DNA from 3 places in the Shewanella woodyi ATCC 51908 genome. Region 3 is predicted to be linked to each of the others. Evidence: predicted binding sites of a transcription regulator. Region 3 holds the regulator's gene; each other region holds the start of a gene.
What was found. Region 3 encodes MetJ, which represses methionine synthesis genes. Its sites were predicted from a motif close to TAGACGTCTAGACGTCTA; they were not measured.
Positions count from the first base shown of each region.

Region 1: a site for MetJ is predicted at 2,644-2,661, ahead of metK (methionine adenosyltransferase). Genes of this name have one in related genera too.
Region 2: a site for MetJ is predicted at 2,365-2,382, ahead of serA (phosphoglycerate dehydrogenase). Genes of this name have one in related genera too.

Region 1 is NC_010506.1:1,166,103-1,170,992, reverse strand. Features, by position in the region: gene epd (erythrose-4-phosphate dehydrogenase) at 1-91, opposite strand, end outside; gene tkt (transketolase) at 272-2,263, opposite strand; gene metK (methionine adenosyltransferase) at 2,790-3,944, shown strand; gene SWOO_RS04460 (cysteine hydrolase family protein) at 4,338-4,890, shown strand, end outside.
Region 2 is NC_010506.1:4,738,416-4,743,305, forward strand. Features, by position in the region: gene exeM (extracellular exonuclease ExeM) at 1-110, opposite strand, end outside; gene SWOO_RS19965 (helix-turn-helix transcriptional regulator) at 765-1,430, opposite strand; gene SWOO_RS19970 (DUF2238 domain-containing protein) at 1,706-2,308, opposite strand; gene serA (phosphoglycerate dehydrogenase) at 2,475-3,704, shown strand; gene ygfZ (tRNA-modifying protein YgfZ) at 3,839-4,801, shown strand.
Region 3 is NC_010506.1:863,780-868,669, forward strand. Features, by position in the region: gene SWOO_RS03185 (putative bifunctional diguanylate cyclase/phosphodiesterase) at 1-391, shown strand, start outside; gene SWOO_RS03190 (conjugal transfer protein TraF) at 740-1,933, shown strand; gene SWOO_RS03195 (sulfite exporter TauE/SafE family protein) at 2,147-2,881, opposite strand; gene metJ (met regulon transcriptional regulator MetJ) at 2,993-3,307, opposite strand; gene metB (cystathionine gamma-synthase) at 3,540-4,706, shown strand; gene SWOO_RS03210 (bifunctional aspartate kinase/homoserine dehydrogenase II) at 4,728-4,890, shown strand, end outside.

The DNA of each region.
Region 1 (4,890 bases), 300 kb from region 3:
TCTGAATTTGGGCACGTTTACCTGTTTCGTAAACAGCACGAAGAATTGAGCGACCGATACGGCCATATCCATTGATGGCAACTCTGATCATTAAGCTTTCTATTCCCTTTAACAGCTCATTTATTGATACAACAACGGCCTACCTTATTAGGTAAGCCGTTGTATCATAAATGCTTAAAGCAAAAAACACTTAAACAATTATTTTGCATCATAGAGCAACCAATTGATGCGCTAGCTAAACAAAACCATTGATAGAATAACCAATGACTTTTTAAAGAGCGTTAACTGTAGCAACGACGTTTTCAACAGTGAAACCGAAGTGCTTCATCAAATCACCACCTGGTGCTGATTCGCCGAAGGTTGTCATACCAACAACCGCGCCGTCGAAACCAACATACTTGTGCCAGAAATCAACGTGAGCCGCTTCGATTGCAACGCGCTTAGTAACGCTACGTGGCAGTACAGACTCTTTATAAGCTGCATCTTGCTTGTCGAACTCGTTAGTTGACGGCATAGAGACAACGCGAACCTGCTTACCTTGCTCTGTCAGTGCAGCAGCAGAATCAAGAGCCAGTTGCACTTCAGAGCCTGTAGCAATAAGGATTAGCTCTGGCGTACCAGCGCAATCACTCAGTACATAACCACCTTTAGCCACATTTGCTAACTGCTCAGCGGTGCGCGCTTGTGCTTTCAAACCTTGACGGCTAAAGATAAGCGAAGTTGGCGCAGTACGGCGCTCGATTGCACTCTTCCAAGATACAGCAGTTTCCGCCGCATCACATGGACGCCATACAGTCATGTTTGGTGTCATACGTAGGTTAGCAAGCTGCTCTACTGGCTGGTGAGTTGGACCATCTTCACCTTGACCGATTGAATCATGGGTGTAAACGAAGATATTTTGGATACCCATCAATGCAGACATACGTACTGCGTTACGTGCGTACTCCATAAACATCATGAACGTTGCACCATAATTGATGAAACCACCGTGAAGTGATGCACCGTTCATGATACCGCTCATGCCGAATTCACGTACACCGTAGTAGATGTAGTTACCAGCAGGATCGTCTTGAATACCTTTAGAGCCAGACCAAAGCGTTAGGTTAGAACCAGCAAGGTCTGCTGAGCCACCTAGCATTTCAGGTAGAATTGCACCAAATGCACCAATCGCATTTTGTGATGCTTTACGGCTAGCAATGCCTTCCGCTTTATCTTGAGACTCTTGAATGAAAGCCTGTGCCTTCTCTTCAAAGTCAGCTGGTAGTTCGCCCGTGATCACACGACGCTTATATTCAGCTGCTAGCTCAGGGAAAGCCGCTTCATATGCCGCGAACTTATCGTTCCAGTTTGACTCATTCGCTTGGCCCGCTTCTTTAGCGTCCCAACCTGCGTATACGTTTTCTGGGATCTCGAATGCATCGTGGTTCCAACCAAGGAATTCACGTGCAGCAGCAATCTCAGCATCACCTAATGGTGCGCCGTGACAATCATGGCTGCCAGACTTGTTTGGTGAACCAAAACCGATAGTGGTTTTGCAGCAGATCATTGTTGGCTTGTCTGTCACAGACTTAGCTTCTTCGATAGCAGCACGGATAGCATCGCTATCATGGCCATCAACGTTAGCAATTACATGCCAGCCGTATGATTCGAAACGCTTAGGTGTATCGTCGGTGAACCAACCTTCTACATGGCCATCGATAGAGATACCGTTGTCATCCCAGAACGCCACTAGCTTACCAAGACCTAAGGTCCCTGCTAGTGAACATGCTTCATGAGAGATACCTTCCATCAAACAACCATCGCCTAGGAAGCAGTATGTGAAGTGGTCAACGATATCGTGGCCAGGCTGGTTAAACTGAGCAGCCAATGTCTTTTCAGCAATCGCCATACCCACAGCATTACTGATACCAGCGCCTAATGGACCTGTCGTAGTTTCAACACCTGGCGTGTAACCATATTCAGGGTGACCCGGTGTTTTTGAGTGCAGTTGACGGAAGTTTTTAAGCTCTTCGATAGGCAGTGCATAGCCAGTCAAATGAAGCAAAGAGTAGATAAGCATAGAGCCATGGCCGTTTGATAGGATAAAACGGTCACGATCAACCCACTCAGGGTTATTCGGGTTATGCTTAAGGAAATCATTCCAAAGCACTTCAGCGATGTCAGCCATCCCCATTGGTGCACCTGGGTGACCTGAATTGGCTTTTTGAACGGCATCCATGGTTAACGCACGGATAGCGTTTGCGAGTTCTTTACGAGATGACATGCTCTCTCCTGCTTGATTTTTTGAGGTCTAGAGCAACGAGCACTATATCGATCAGCACTTATTTAACCATCGATGCTCTACGGCAAATTTGGGAGCCATATTTTCACCTACATAGCACCTTGACGCAAATGTTTATTGCCCTAATGGGCATTTTACTGCCTCATCAGCAAAATAGCCGCCAACAACTCATGGCCCATCAATCGACATTTACACTTAACAACAAAATTTTTTCCAAAGATAGAAAGCAAAACAAAAATATATAACCACATAATAATAAAAGATAAAGTAACAGCAGGTCGGATAGGGGAATAGACTTAATGTCACAATTTCGAGGAATAATTCATCATCGGGGGTGATAAGAGGGCAATAATGGATTATTATAGCCGTCTAGATGTAAATACTTCTATACCCAAGCGGCTTCATGATGCTGAGTTCTATTCTAAGCAGATGATCTGTTCGCCCCCGATGTATGTGGCTTGAGAGCTTGGGTATGCATTCAAATAGTTCAACGACGAGATTTCCCACCATGGCAAAGCACTTGTTCACCTCTGAGTCAGTATCAGAAGGTCATCCAGATAAAATAGCCGATCAGATTTCTGATGCGGTATTAGACGCAATACTTGAGCAAGATCCAAAAGCTCGTGTTGCGTGTGAAACTTACGTTAAGACCGGCATGGTCATGGTAGGTGGTGAAGTCACAACATCTGCTTGGGTTGATATCGAAGAGATCACCCGTAATACAGTTCGCGAAATTGGTTACACACACTCAGATATGGGCTTTGATGCAGACTCTTGCGCCATACTAAACGTTATTGGTAAGCAATCTCCTGATATCAACCAAGGTGTTGATCGCGCAGATCCTAAAGAGCAAGGCGCTGGTGACCAAGGTCTAATGTTTGGTTACGCCAACAATGAAACCGATGTATTCATGCCTGCACCTATCACTTACTCGCACATGCTGGTTAAGCGTCAATCTGAAGTACGTAAAGACAAGACACTTCCTTGGTTACGTCCAGATGCAAAGAGTCAGGTGACTTTTGCTTATAACAGTGATGGCAGTATTGCCGGTATCGACGCGGTTGTTCTCTCTACACAGCACAGTGAAGATGTGACTCAAGCAGACCTTATTGAAGGTGTAATGGAGTCAATCATCAAGCCAGTATTACCGGCTAAGTGGTTATCTAAAGAGACTAAATACTTCATCAACCCAACTGGCCGTTTCGTTATCGGTGGTCCAGTAGGTGACTGTGGTCTAACGGGTCGTAAGATCATCGTTGACACATACGGCGGTATGGCACGTCACGGTGGTGGTGCTTTCTCTGGTAAAGATCCATCAAAAGTTGACCGTAGTGCGGCATACGCAGCACGTTACGTGGCTAAGAACATAGTTGCAGCAGGTCTAGCTGATCGCTGTGAGCTTCAAGTCTCTTACGCGATTGGTGTGGCGGAGCCAACGTCAATCAGTATCGAAACATTTGGTACTGCTAAAGTTGCTGAAGAATTACTGATTGATCTGGTACGTCGCCACTTCGATCTACGCCCATATGGCTTAACAGAGATGTTGAACCTAGCTCGCCCAATCTACAAGTCCACAGCGGCTTACGGTCACTTTGGTCGTGAAGAGTTCCCATGGGAAGCGACTGACAAAGTTGAAGCTCTGCGCGCAGACGCTGGTCTTTAATCTTCGCCGCTTAAAGCCTTACGCTTTAGCCCACAAAAAACCGCCTTCTGGCGGTTTTTTTATACCTATCACCATGTCGATTACGATAATCCAATTGCCTAATTGCTTTCACAGAAAAGACATAAAGCCAGATAAAAAAATCACAAAACATCAAAATAAAAGCACAAAAAAATGAAAAAGCCACAATCTGAACTATAATCACATACCAAACCAGATATTTACTCAGTTATTAATTATTTGCTAACGAAAGTAAGTAACACAGTGCTACTAGGCCCCTCCTTTTAACAATAAAAAATCAGAGTTAACTATACTAATAAAGACCCTGTAAACCGTAATGTTTAATAGCAAAGCAGATGAACAAAACTTAAGTTCAGTTAAATAGCGGGAATTGTCATGAATATTCAAAATACAGCTCTACTCTTAATCGGCTATCAAAATGACTATTTTGCCAAAGACGGTATTCTTCACAGTGCTCTGGAAAACTCAGATCAAGTCGGCACAATATTATCTAATTCACTGAAGTTAATTAAAACTTTACTTCCGACTGATGCCGTCATCGCCGCCACGCCTATCATATTCACTCCCGATTATTCCGAACTCAACGATCCCATAGGTATCTTAAAAATAATCAAAGATAACGGTGCATTCAGATCCAATACCGTAGGTGCTGCAACAATTGACGAAGTAGAGTCTATGTCAGCCGATATAATCACCTTACCGGGTAAACGGGGATTAAGCTGTTTCTCCAATACTGAGCTACATAAGGTGTTGCAGGAGAATAAGATAACAGATGTCATTATCGCAGGTGCTGTCACCTCTCTGTGCATTGATACTGCGGGTCGAGAAGCAGCTGACCTTGGCTATCGCGTTACCATAATATCCGACTGTACGGTGGCAAGAACCACCTTCGAGCAGGAGTACTACCTCAATGAAATCATGCCTCTTT
Region 2 (4,890 bases), 2.1 Mb from region 3:
TAACCGGAACCTTCAACATATTCGCTAATAAGTACATCAGCATTGGCCACAGCAGGCAAAGCAGCGGCTATTGACAGTGCAAGCACTGACAATTTTTTAACATTATCCATTTTTTTCAACCCCATTATTATTTTTGATACCAATCAGAATAAAGAGGTGATCGCTCAGCGAATGTTTAGCGCTTTTGAGGCAAGGCAACGAGTGAAGAACATAGTTGCTCTACGTTTAAGCTCGTTAACGCAGCATCGGATGCGCTAAGGCTCGCCTGTTAGGAGTATTTTTGGCTGCCTACTTCTGCGTTGAATGAACTCACAAGGGAATAACCATTCCATCGTCCATTCGCCTTGAATTAGTTTGCCCAAAAGTACTCTGAGTAGATCACTTTCTTATCCTGGTTGGTATAAGTCCGCTAATTTTTATTAACGTGCGCGACAATTGTCACAGAGTTTTGTGACAAAAAAAAGATGAACCAGTCACATTTTGAGCAGTAAGCATTTGTTATAAAAAGAAAAAACAAGCAGCATTAATCAGCTGTAAGAACAGGTCAAACCAGAAATATTTTAAGCCTTAAAGAATCATCAACTTAAGCCAGAACACCAACTTACAGAGGCTGGAGAATAAACCATCAAATAAGGGATAGCTTAATTTATAAAAACTGAATTTGATTGTTTTATATTTATATAAGAGGAAGTATTGGAGATAAGGTATTAGAGCGAAACTAGATAATAAAAAACGGCGTTATCGCCGTTTATTATTTTAAAACTTTAAGAACACAGTGCCAGATGATCGCCGTAGGTCTGTGCCCACCTAAGCAGTTCAACACGATTACGAGAGTGTGTCTTTCTGAAAATCGAGGAGATATGTGCTTTAACCGTATGTTCGCTGATACATAAATTATCAGCAATCTCCCTATTTCTAGCGCCACTTGAAACCAATTGAATGATGGTTCGCTCCCGCTTAGTCAATACCTGCAGTATCTCTTCGGCATCTTGGGAGTAGTCATCACTGGTCTCTAAACGATCAACCAGTTGACGGAACATCTTGCTAATCAAGGTACGATCGTACCAAAGCTCATCCGCCACCATCTTTCTTAAGCCAGTCAACATCAGATCCATACGCTGATCTGAATAGAGCAACCCACGGATCCCCAGCAGCAATGCAGAGGCTGGGTCGAGTTTTTTTCTATCGACTTGGTAGAGGGCAACAGGCACGTGGGAAACAAGACGAATCGCCAACAGAGGGATCCCTCTATTGTCTAGGGCTGCGCCCTCCTGACCCACGAGGTAGAAACTATTACGATCGCTGAGTGGTTCAAGCTCAGAAACCTGCTTAACAATCCGTGTCTTCAATCCGATAGACTCAGCTAAAATTGCTAAGTTACATGGTGTCGATACCTGATGAAGAAAGACCAACTCATCTACTTTACTCATCCACTTTCCTCCCTGAAAAGCTAATCCCTAGATAACGCATAAACCGTCTCATTCACTGAACCTACAACTAACAGACTCCTACCCATGATGGCTCGTTTTAAGCGATTTGAATAGTATTACTTGTAACCTCAAGTGAAAAACTTATTAAATCAAGGTTAAATAGAGCGTAAAAAACTGCCAACTCACGCCATAAACACTTACAAAGCATATAAATCATAAAGTTAGCTATAAGAAGTCTATTTTATATACTATATAAACCTAAGCAAGCTAGGCGACTAATCATTCAGTGCCGCAAGCTGTTTATTATGGGTCTTAACAAGTACCAACAGCGCCACTATAGCGCCCAATAACGCCATGCCCATATCCGATTGAGTATCCCAAATATAACCTTGGGTGCCTAAAAACGCCTCGGCATCTTCGCCAGTTAACAGGGCAACCCACCACTCAATCAGTTCATAAAATGCCGACAGAGCCAGCGCAAAACAGACACAGATAAAGCTGCACCAAACACCAGGCTTCACCACCTGATTGCGAATAAATACCTCTCTGGCGATCAAAGCTGGAATAAAGCCTTGGGCAAAATGCCCCACCTTATCGTAATTATTTCTGTCACTGCCTAAGGCATCGGCTATCCAATCAAATAGCGGCACTTCTGCATAGGTATAGTGGCCTCCCACCATTAAAATAACACAGTGAATAAGGATCAACACATAGAGCATAGGTGTCAGAGGGAAGCGTTTTCGGGTAAAGAACATCACAGGCAAAGCGATCAAAGCTGGGGCCACTTCTAAAAACCAGGTAAATTGATCTTTAGGGTTAATACCTGACCAAATCAGGACTAATAGGAAAATAGTCAGCCAAATATGCTGTTTATTCAAAATTGGAACCTCTTATATGTATTATCTCTATTGTTCTAGGGAAAGAATAATAACTTTAGCCATCTAGCCCTCCACACTGAACAAAAAAAGTGCTAATTTGGTGCCGGACAACAGACAGTCTATAAAAATAACCATAATACCAATAATTGAAGAGGGTACCTAAATCATGGCGAAACATTCGCTGGACAAGGATAAGATCAAGATCCTGCTTTTGGAAGGCGTCCACCAATCAGCGGTAGATGTATTCAAGCGTGCTGGTTACAGCAACATCGAATACCACAAGGCATCTCTTGGAGAAGAGGCACTCAAGGCATCGATAAAGGATGCGCATTTTGTTGGCCTAAGATCACGGACTCAATTGACTGAAGCGGTATTAAGTCAGGCGGAGAAACTGGTCGGAATTGGTTGTTTCTGTATCGGTACTAATCAGGTCGATCTCAACTATGCTGAGAAACTCGGTGTGCCTGTATTCAACGCGCCCTTCTCTAACACACGCAGTGTGGCAGAGCTGGTACTTGGCGAGATCATCATGCTATTTCGTGGTATTCCTCAGCGTAATGCCATGGCTCATCGTGGTGGTTGGCTTAAGAGTGCAACCGGTAGCTATGAAGCCCGTGGCAAAACACTCGGTGTGATAGGTTATGGCCATATTGGTACTCAGTTAGGGATCCTAGCCGAGACCTTAGGTATGCGTGTCGTTTTCTTCGATATCGAAGATAAGCTACCACTGGGCAATGCCCAGCAGATCCACTCGATGCAGGAGCTGATGTCTCTTGCCGATGTGGTCAGTCTGCATGTTCCTGAGACCCCACAAACCAAAGAGATGATCGGTGAAGCAGAGCTGGCTTGTATGAAAAAAGGCAGCATCTTAATTAACGCCTCTCGCGGTACTGTGGTCGACATTGACGCTCTAGCATCAACGCTTAAAGCTGAAAAGATAGCTGGTGCAGCCATCGACGTTTTCCCTGTAGAGCCTAAGTCTAACGATGATGAGTTTATTAGCCCGCTACGTGGTCTAGACAACGTAATCTTAACCCCACATGTGGGCGGCAGCACTCAGGAAGCACAGGAGAACATAGGTATCGAGGTTGCTGGCAAGTTGGCCAAGTACTCTGATAATGGATCAACCATGACCGCAGTGAACTTCCCTGAGGTATCGTTGGCCCAGCATAAAGATGCTTCACGTCTGCTGCATATTCACCACAACCGCCCTGGCGTGTTGATCAAGATTAACCAAGCGTTTGCCGAGAAAGGGATCAATATCGCGGCCCAGTATCTGCAAACAACGGCTGAAATTGGTTACGTTGTGATGGAAGTGGATTCAGACCAAGCCGATGAAGCACTCGAGCAGATGAAGGCCATTGAAGGCACTATTCGTACTCGTCTACTTCACTAAGCTTATACAAAGAACACAGCGGTAAACTAAAAATATCGGGCGTACAATGTAAAAATTGTGCGCCCGATTTATATCCGTCGCCCCTATTTGGCGTTACAATCCTACTCACATAAGCCCCTTTTTTGGATAACAATATGACCCAGTCTGTTTCTCAGCTCGCTTGGAATCCGAGTGAATCCGCTCAACTTATCTTTGCTAACCTGTCTCATATGGGATTGATGAGTGTGACTGGCGAGCAAGGCCGTAGCTTCATTCACGGGCAGGTCACCACAGATATCAGCTCACTTGAGAGCAACCAATGGAGATGGGGTGCTCACTGCGATCCTAAAGGAAAGATGCTGGCCAGTTTCAGAACCTTCTCGGTTGCAGATGCCCTCTTTATGATGATGCCAAAAGATACCTTGGCGGCAGATCTACCACAACTGGCTAAATACGCCGTGTTCAGCAAGGCTGACCTTGTTGATGTATCTGCAGACTGGACCATCTTAGGCGTAGCTGGAGAGCAGGCACAGGAGTGGGTAAATAACTACTTTGGTGAGATCACCCAAGAGTTAACTGAGATCCCAGGCGGTGTACTGCTTAAAGATGGCGAACGCTTTATTATCATTATAGAGAATGCCCCTTCTGAGCCACTATTAAGCTCAATCAATACGCCAATCCAAGAAAGTAGTGCATGGCAAGCATTGGAGATCCAAGCTGGCCTGCCTAACCTAGGCGTCTCACATCAAGGTCAATTTGTGCCGCAGATGTGTAATGTACAAGCAATTAACGGTATCAGCTTCAAAAAAGGTTGCTACATGGGCCAAGAGACCATCGCACGCATGAAATACCGTGGCGGCAATAAGCGCGCCCTCTATATTCTCTCAGGCACCAGCTCACAAACCTTAGCGCTAGACAGCCGATTGGAGCTTGCCATCGAAGATGGCTTTAAAAAGGTCGGTACCATTATCGAGCTAGTGCAATCAGGCGATCAGGTACTGCTTAGTGCTGTCCTACCTAATGACACGGAAAACAGCGCCAAGTTAAGAGTTGCCGACGATGAGACCTCAAGCCTAACTATTCAGCCACTGCCCTACTCACTAGAAGATGAAGCTTAGGTTATAAACTGCGAGTTGCGAGTTGCGAGTTGCGAGTTAAGTATCGTTTCAAAAATAAAGGCGCCTAGAGCGCCTTTTTTATCGGCTTA
Region 3 (4,890 bases):
TTCAACCAATAGAATCACCATAGAGATCACTGAAAGCTCGGCGATGCAAGACAATCAATTGACCAAAGAGATGTTTTCCGAGTTCCATGCAGAGGGCTTTAAACTCTCGATGGATGACTTTGGTACTGGTTATTCATCTTTAAGTTATCTGCTTAATTTCCATTTTGATATCATAAAGATAGATAAGAGTTTTATCGATAACACCTTAGTCGATGTTCAATATGAGATCATTGCACAGACGGTTGTTAAGCTCGCTCATGATCTGAAGCTGACGGTGATCTGTGAAGGGATAGAAACCGATGAACAGTATAAGATGGTCAGTGATTGGCAAGCAGATATGATCCAAGGCTATCTAATCAGTAGACCAAAGCTTTGGAGTGAATTTTACTGAAACTAAAATTTTCCCCCTCTATTTCAAACTCCCTTCTTAATCAAATTACCTAGTTATCCACAAACCTATATCTTTTTGTTCTATTTACTTCTTTGCTAATTGAAACTTTAAAATTAATAGATATCAATTGGTTATTTTTAGCCAAAAGAGAGTGCAAAACCTTTGTTAGAGATTGAGATATTTATTTGTTATTTCTGTTTGTTTTTTGAGCGCTCATCACACACAATTCCGATTGTTGAACTATCTTTAAATTCCACTGTTTTTTGTCTTTGGTTCCCATTGAATCACGCTTAATTTCCAAGGCACAACTTCAGTGAATAATGATAAGTAAAGATAAGGGATGAATGGATGAAAAAGCTAAAATATGCAGTGTACTTCGCTTTGTTATTACCTTTCACCACCATGGCTGGTCAGCAATATTATGAGGCCCGTAGTGACGCTATGGGAGGCACGGGTGTGGCGTCATCTAACCGCGAGGGTGCAGCCTTTATTAATCCAGCTCTTCTAGCACTGCAAACGCCACAGTTTAATGATTTCTCCCTACTTTTACCGGTACTTGGCGCCGATGGTGCAGATAAAGATCAGATGATTGATAAGTTTGATGCGTTAGAGGAGTCCTATGATGGATTAGAGGCTGCGATTAACGCTTCGAATGCCGCTGCTATCGATCGATTTCGCACAGATCTGATTAACGATCTAGAGTCGCTAAAAGATAACACTGCTTATGTCAGTGCTGGCGTTGGTTTTTCGCTGGTGATCCCTAACGATAAGATGCCAATGGCGGTCTTCTATAAAAGTTATATCGATGCCATTGGTGTTACTGCCATTGAACAATCAGATATCGATGCTCTAACTGTGATAGATCCTAATAATCCTCCAGAAGTGTCTGATCTTGATTCTCAAGGGGCTGTTGTTGCGGGGGCCGTTTCGGATTTAGGTGTGGCAATTAGTTTTCCACTCTCAATCGTTAATATGCCGATATCGGTTGGGGTATCCCCTAAGTTTCAGCGCATCGATACCTATAACTATGTGGTAAGCGCAAATAACTTCGAGTCCAGTGATTTTAATGACTCCAAATATCGTAACGATGAGTCCACGTTCAATCTGGATATTGGGGTGGCGATGCAGCCCATTGAGGGGCTGGTTGTCGGCTTATCTGGGCGTAACTTAATCAGTCAAGATGTGGATACGGTTGAGGCTCAAGGACGTAAGTTTACCTATCAGGTTGAGCCCCTATTTACCGCTGGAATCGCCTATGACTGGGAGAGTCTGACATTAACATCTGATATCGATTTAAATACCCATAAACGTTTCGATGAGATAGAGGGAACTCAGTATTGGCGATTAGGTGGTGAAGTGAGGGCTCTGGACTGGTTAGCGCTGCGCATGGGCTATCGACACGATATGAAGGACAATACTTCCAATATCTACTCATTAGGCACTGGCTTCTCTATTGGGCAGACATTTTACTTAGATTTTACCGGTATGATGGGTAGCGATGATGCTATTGGTGGTGTGCTGCAAACCTCATATCATTTTTAGCGGCTAAGAAGGGCGTTTGCAGGGCCATTTAGAGATAGCTTAGTTGCGAGAGTGAACGAGTTTCCTTTGAGTGTGCCAACAAGTTGGCTGCGAGTACAAGCAATACGTCGTAGGTTTGTGTCACTTCTCTTTCTCGAAGAGCGAAGGTCACTCTTGAAGTATCGCTGATACGCACTAGCAGTGACAAAGTCACGCTCTCGGAGCATCTCGTTTTTACAGCTCAATTAACGATTTTATCGTCAACACTAATGCGCTGATAGAGCAAAGTACCAAGGTCATGCTGCGTGTTTTATTTTTATCTACTCTCCCGACCAACCTGCCAGCCACTAAGTAGCCTAATATCACCGAAGGAAGCAGTAGCAGTGATAACCAAAGCTGTTTTAACTCTAGTAATCCTGTCACGGCTAAGATGGCTAAGGCTATGGTGGAGCTGAAGATAAAGAAAGCTGAGAGCGCTGCTCTGAATTGGTTGGCATCTTTACCTGAGAGTAAGATGGCTAATGGTGGGCCACCAATGGCCGCTATATTACCAAATACACCAGATATGACCCCTGCTGCAAATAGATTCTTGCGATTCACGACTAAATTAAACTTCATTAGGCTTAAGATCACGGCTGCGGCTACGATCCCAGCGATGGCGAGTCCCAGTATCGGTTGAGGAGCAAATATGAGTAAAGCAGCACCTAAAAAGCCACCAGGAATACGACCAAGTAGTGCGTATTGCAGGCCGTTAAACTCCAAAGCACCACGTTCTCTAAAGAGGGTCAGTAACGAGATAGTAAACCCCATGATGATCACGGGAGCTGGAACGAGATCAGGGTCAACAATGTAGAGCAGTGGCGAGGCCACAACAGCAAGACCAAAGCCAATTAAGCTTTGAGTCAGTGCACCAAAGAAGATGATGATAGATGCCAGTAGCAAGGTGGTAGGTGCGATTAACTCAAACACATTGAATGTCCATTAGCCGAGCACAATATTGAAAATTAATATAAAAAGAACAAAGTAAAACAAACAGGGACCGCATTGCGGTCCCTGAGGTGAGTATATATTTATAAAAGCTTACTCGACATCTTCCCACTCAATCCCCATCTCATCCATTAAGCGTTTTACTTCCGCTGGGATGCTGTCAGGCTTATCTTTTGAAAGATCTTCATCGTTAGGCAGTGGCTGGCCAGTGTAAGCATGCAAAAAAGCTTCACATAGCAGCTCACTATTGGTGGCGTGACGAAGGTTGTTGACCTGACGACGTGTGCGTTCATCAGTCAGTACCTTAAGTACTTTCAAAGGAATGGAAACAGTAATTTTCTTTACCTGTTCATTCTTTTTGCCGTGTTCAGCATAGGGGCTGATGTAATCGCCATTCCACTCAGTCATTGACTCACCTGTAAATTCAAAATTCGGGGCAGATTTTAACCCTTTAATTTGTACAGTCAAATTATTGCCTCTTATTTCCATTAAATGCAAATAGATTTCCATATGTTCGGACGTCTAAACGTCTAATTGGTTGACGAAGAGGTAACTCTTAGGTACATTTAGACGTCCAGACATCTCTTTGTTCTAATCGATATGAAGTATGATGTGCAGTAGTCAGTATTAGGAGCAGTAGATGACCGAACGTAAGTTAGCCACGATTGCCGTGCGTCAGGGGATTGAGTCCGATACCCAACATGGTGCCGTAGTACCGCCGATCTATCTTTCCACTAATTACTCCTTCGATGGGCATAAAAACCCAAGAGATTTTGATTACAGTCGCTCAGGTAATCCAACTCGCTCAATTCTTGGCGATGCCATTGCAGGCCTTGAGAAAGGAGCCACTGGCGTCGTAACCTGTACGGGAATGGCAGCCATCACTTTGGTCACTAGCTTGTTAGGTCCAGACGATCTGCTTGTAGTACCTCACGATTGTTATGGTGGTAGCTACAGATTATTCACTAATTTGGCTAAAAAGGGTCAATTTAAGCTGGCGGTGGTTGATCAAACTGACAGTCAGGCTTTAAGTGAGGCGATAGCACTAAAACCTAAGATGGTTTGGCTTGAGACGCCATCGAATCCACTGTTAAGGGTGGTTGATATCGAGGCGATTGCGCAAGCAAGTCACGAGGTTGAAGCACTTGTGGTCGTCGATAACACTTTCCTCTCTCCCATTTTACAGCAGCCACTTCTTCTAGGGGCTGATATCGTGATCCACTCAACGACTAAATATATTAATGGCCATAGTGATGTTGTAGGTGGCGCTGTAGTGGCGAAAGATCCAGAACTTGGTGAGTTGCTGCATTGGTGGTCAAACACCTTAGGGCTGACAGGTTCGGCGTTTGACAGCTATCTGGCTCTACGTGGTCTTCGAACCTTGCCTATCCGTATTAAAGAGCATCAAGCTAATGCTGAGCGAGTGCTAGAGGTGCTGACAAACAGTAGCGCCGTCGACAAGGTGTATTATCCTGGGCTTAAAGATCATCCCGGTCACGAGATTGCCGCTAAGCAGCAAAAAGGCTTTGGCGCTATGCTCAGTTTCGAGTTAAAAGGCGGAGAGGCCGAGTTAGTTGCCTTTTTAGCGCAACTTTCTGTGTTTTCTGTCGCAGAAAGTTTAGGTGGGGTAGAGAGTTTAGTCGCGGTTCCTGCGACAATGACCCATAGAGCGATGGAGCCAGAGGCACGAGCCGAGGCAGGGGTTAAAGAGACCCTTATTCGCCTCTCTGTCGGTATTGAAGATGCTGATGATTTAGTTGCAGATATTCAAGCTGGGCTTACTGCTGCATCTGCAGCCAGCTGTTAATTGGTTTAGTAGGAGTTAGAGATGGCGCGTGGTCATTTACATAAATTTGGTGGTTCTAGTCTGGCTGATGCTGATTGTTACCGCCGCGTGGCTCATATCCTTCTCACTCACGGCAATAGCGATGATTTAGTCGTTGTCTCTGCCGCAGGTAAGAGCACCAATTTTCTTTATAAGCTACTGGCGT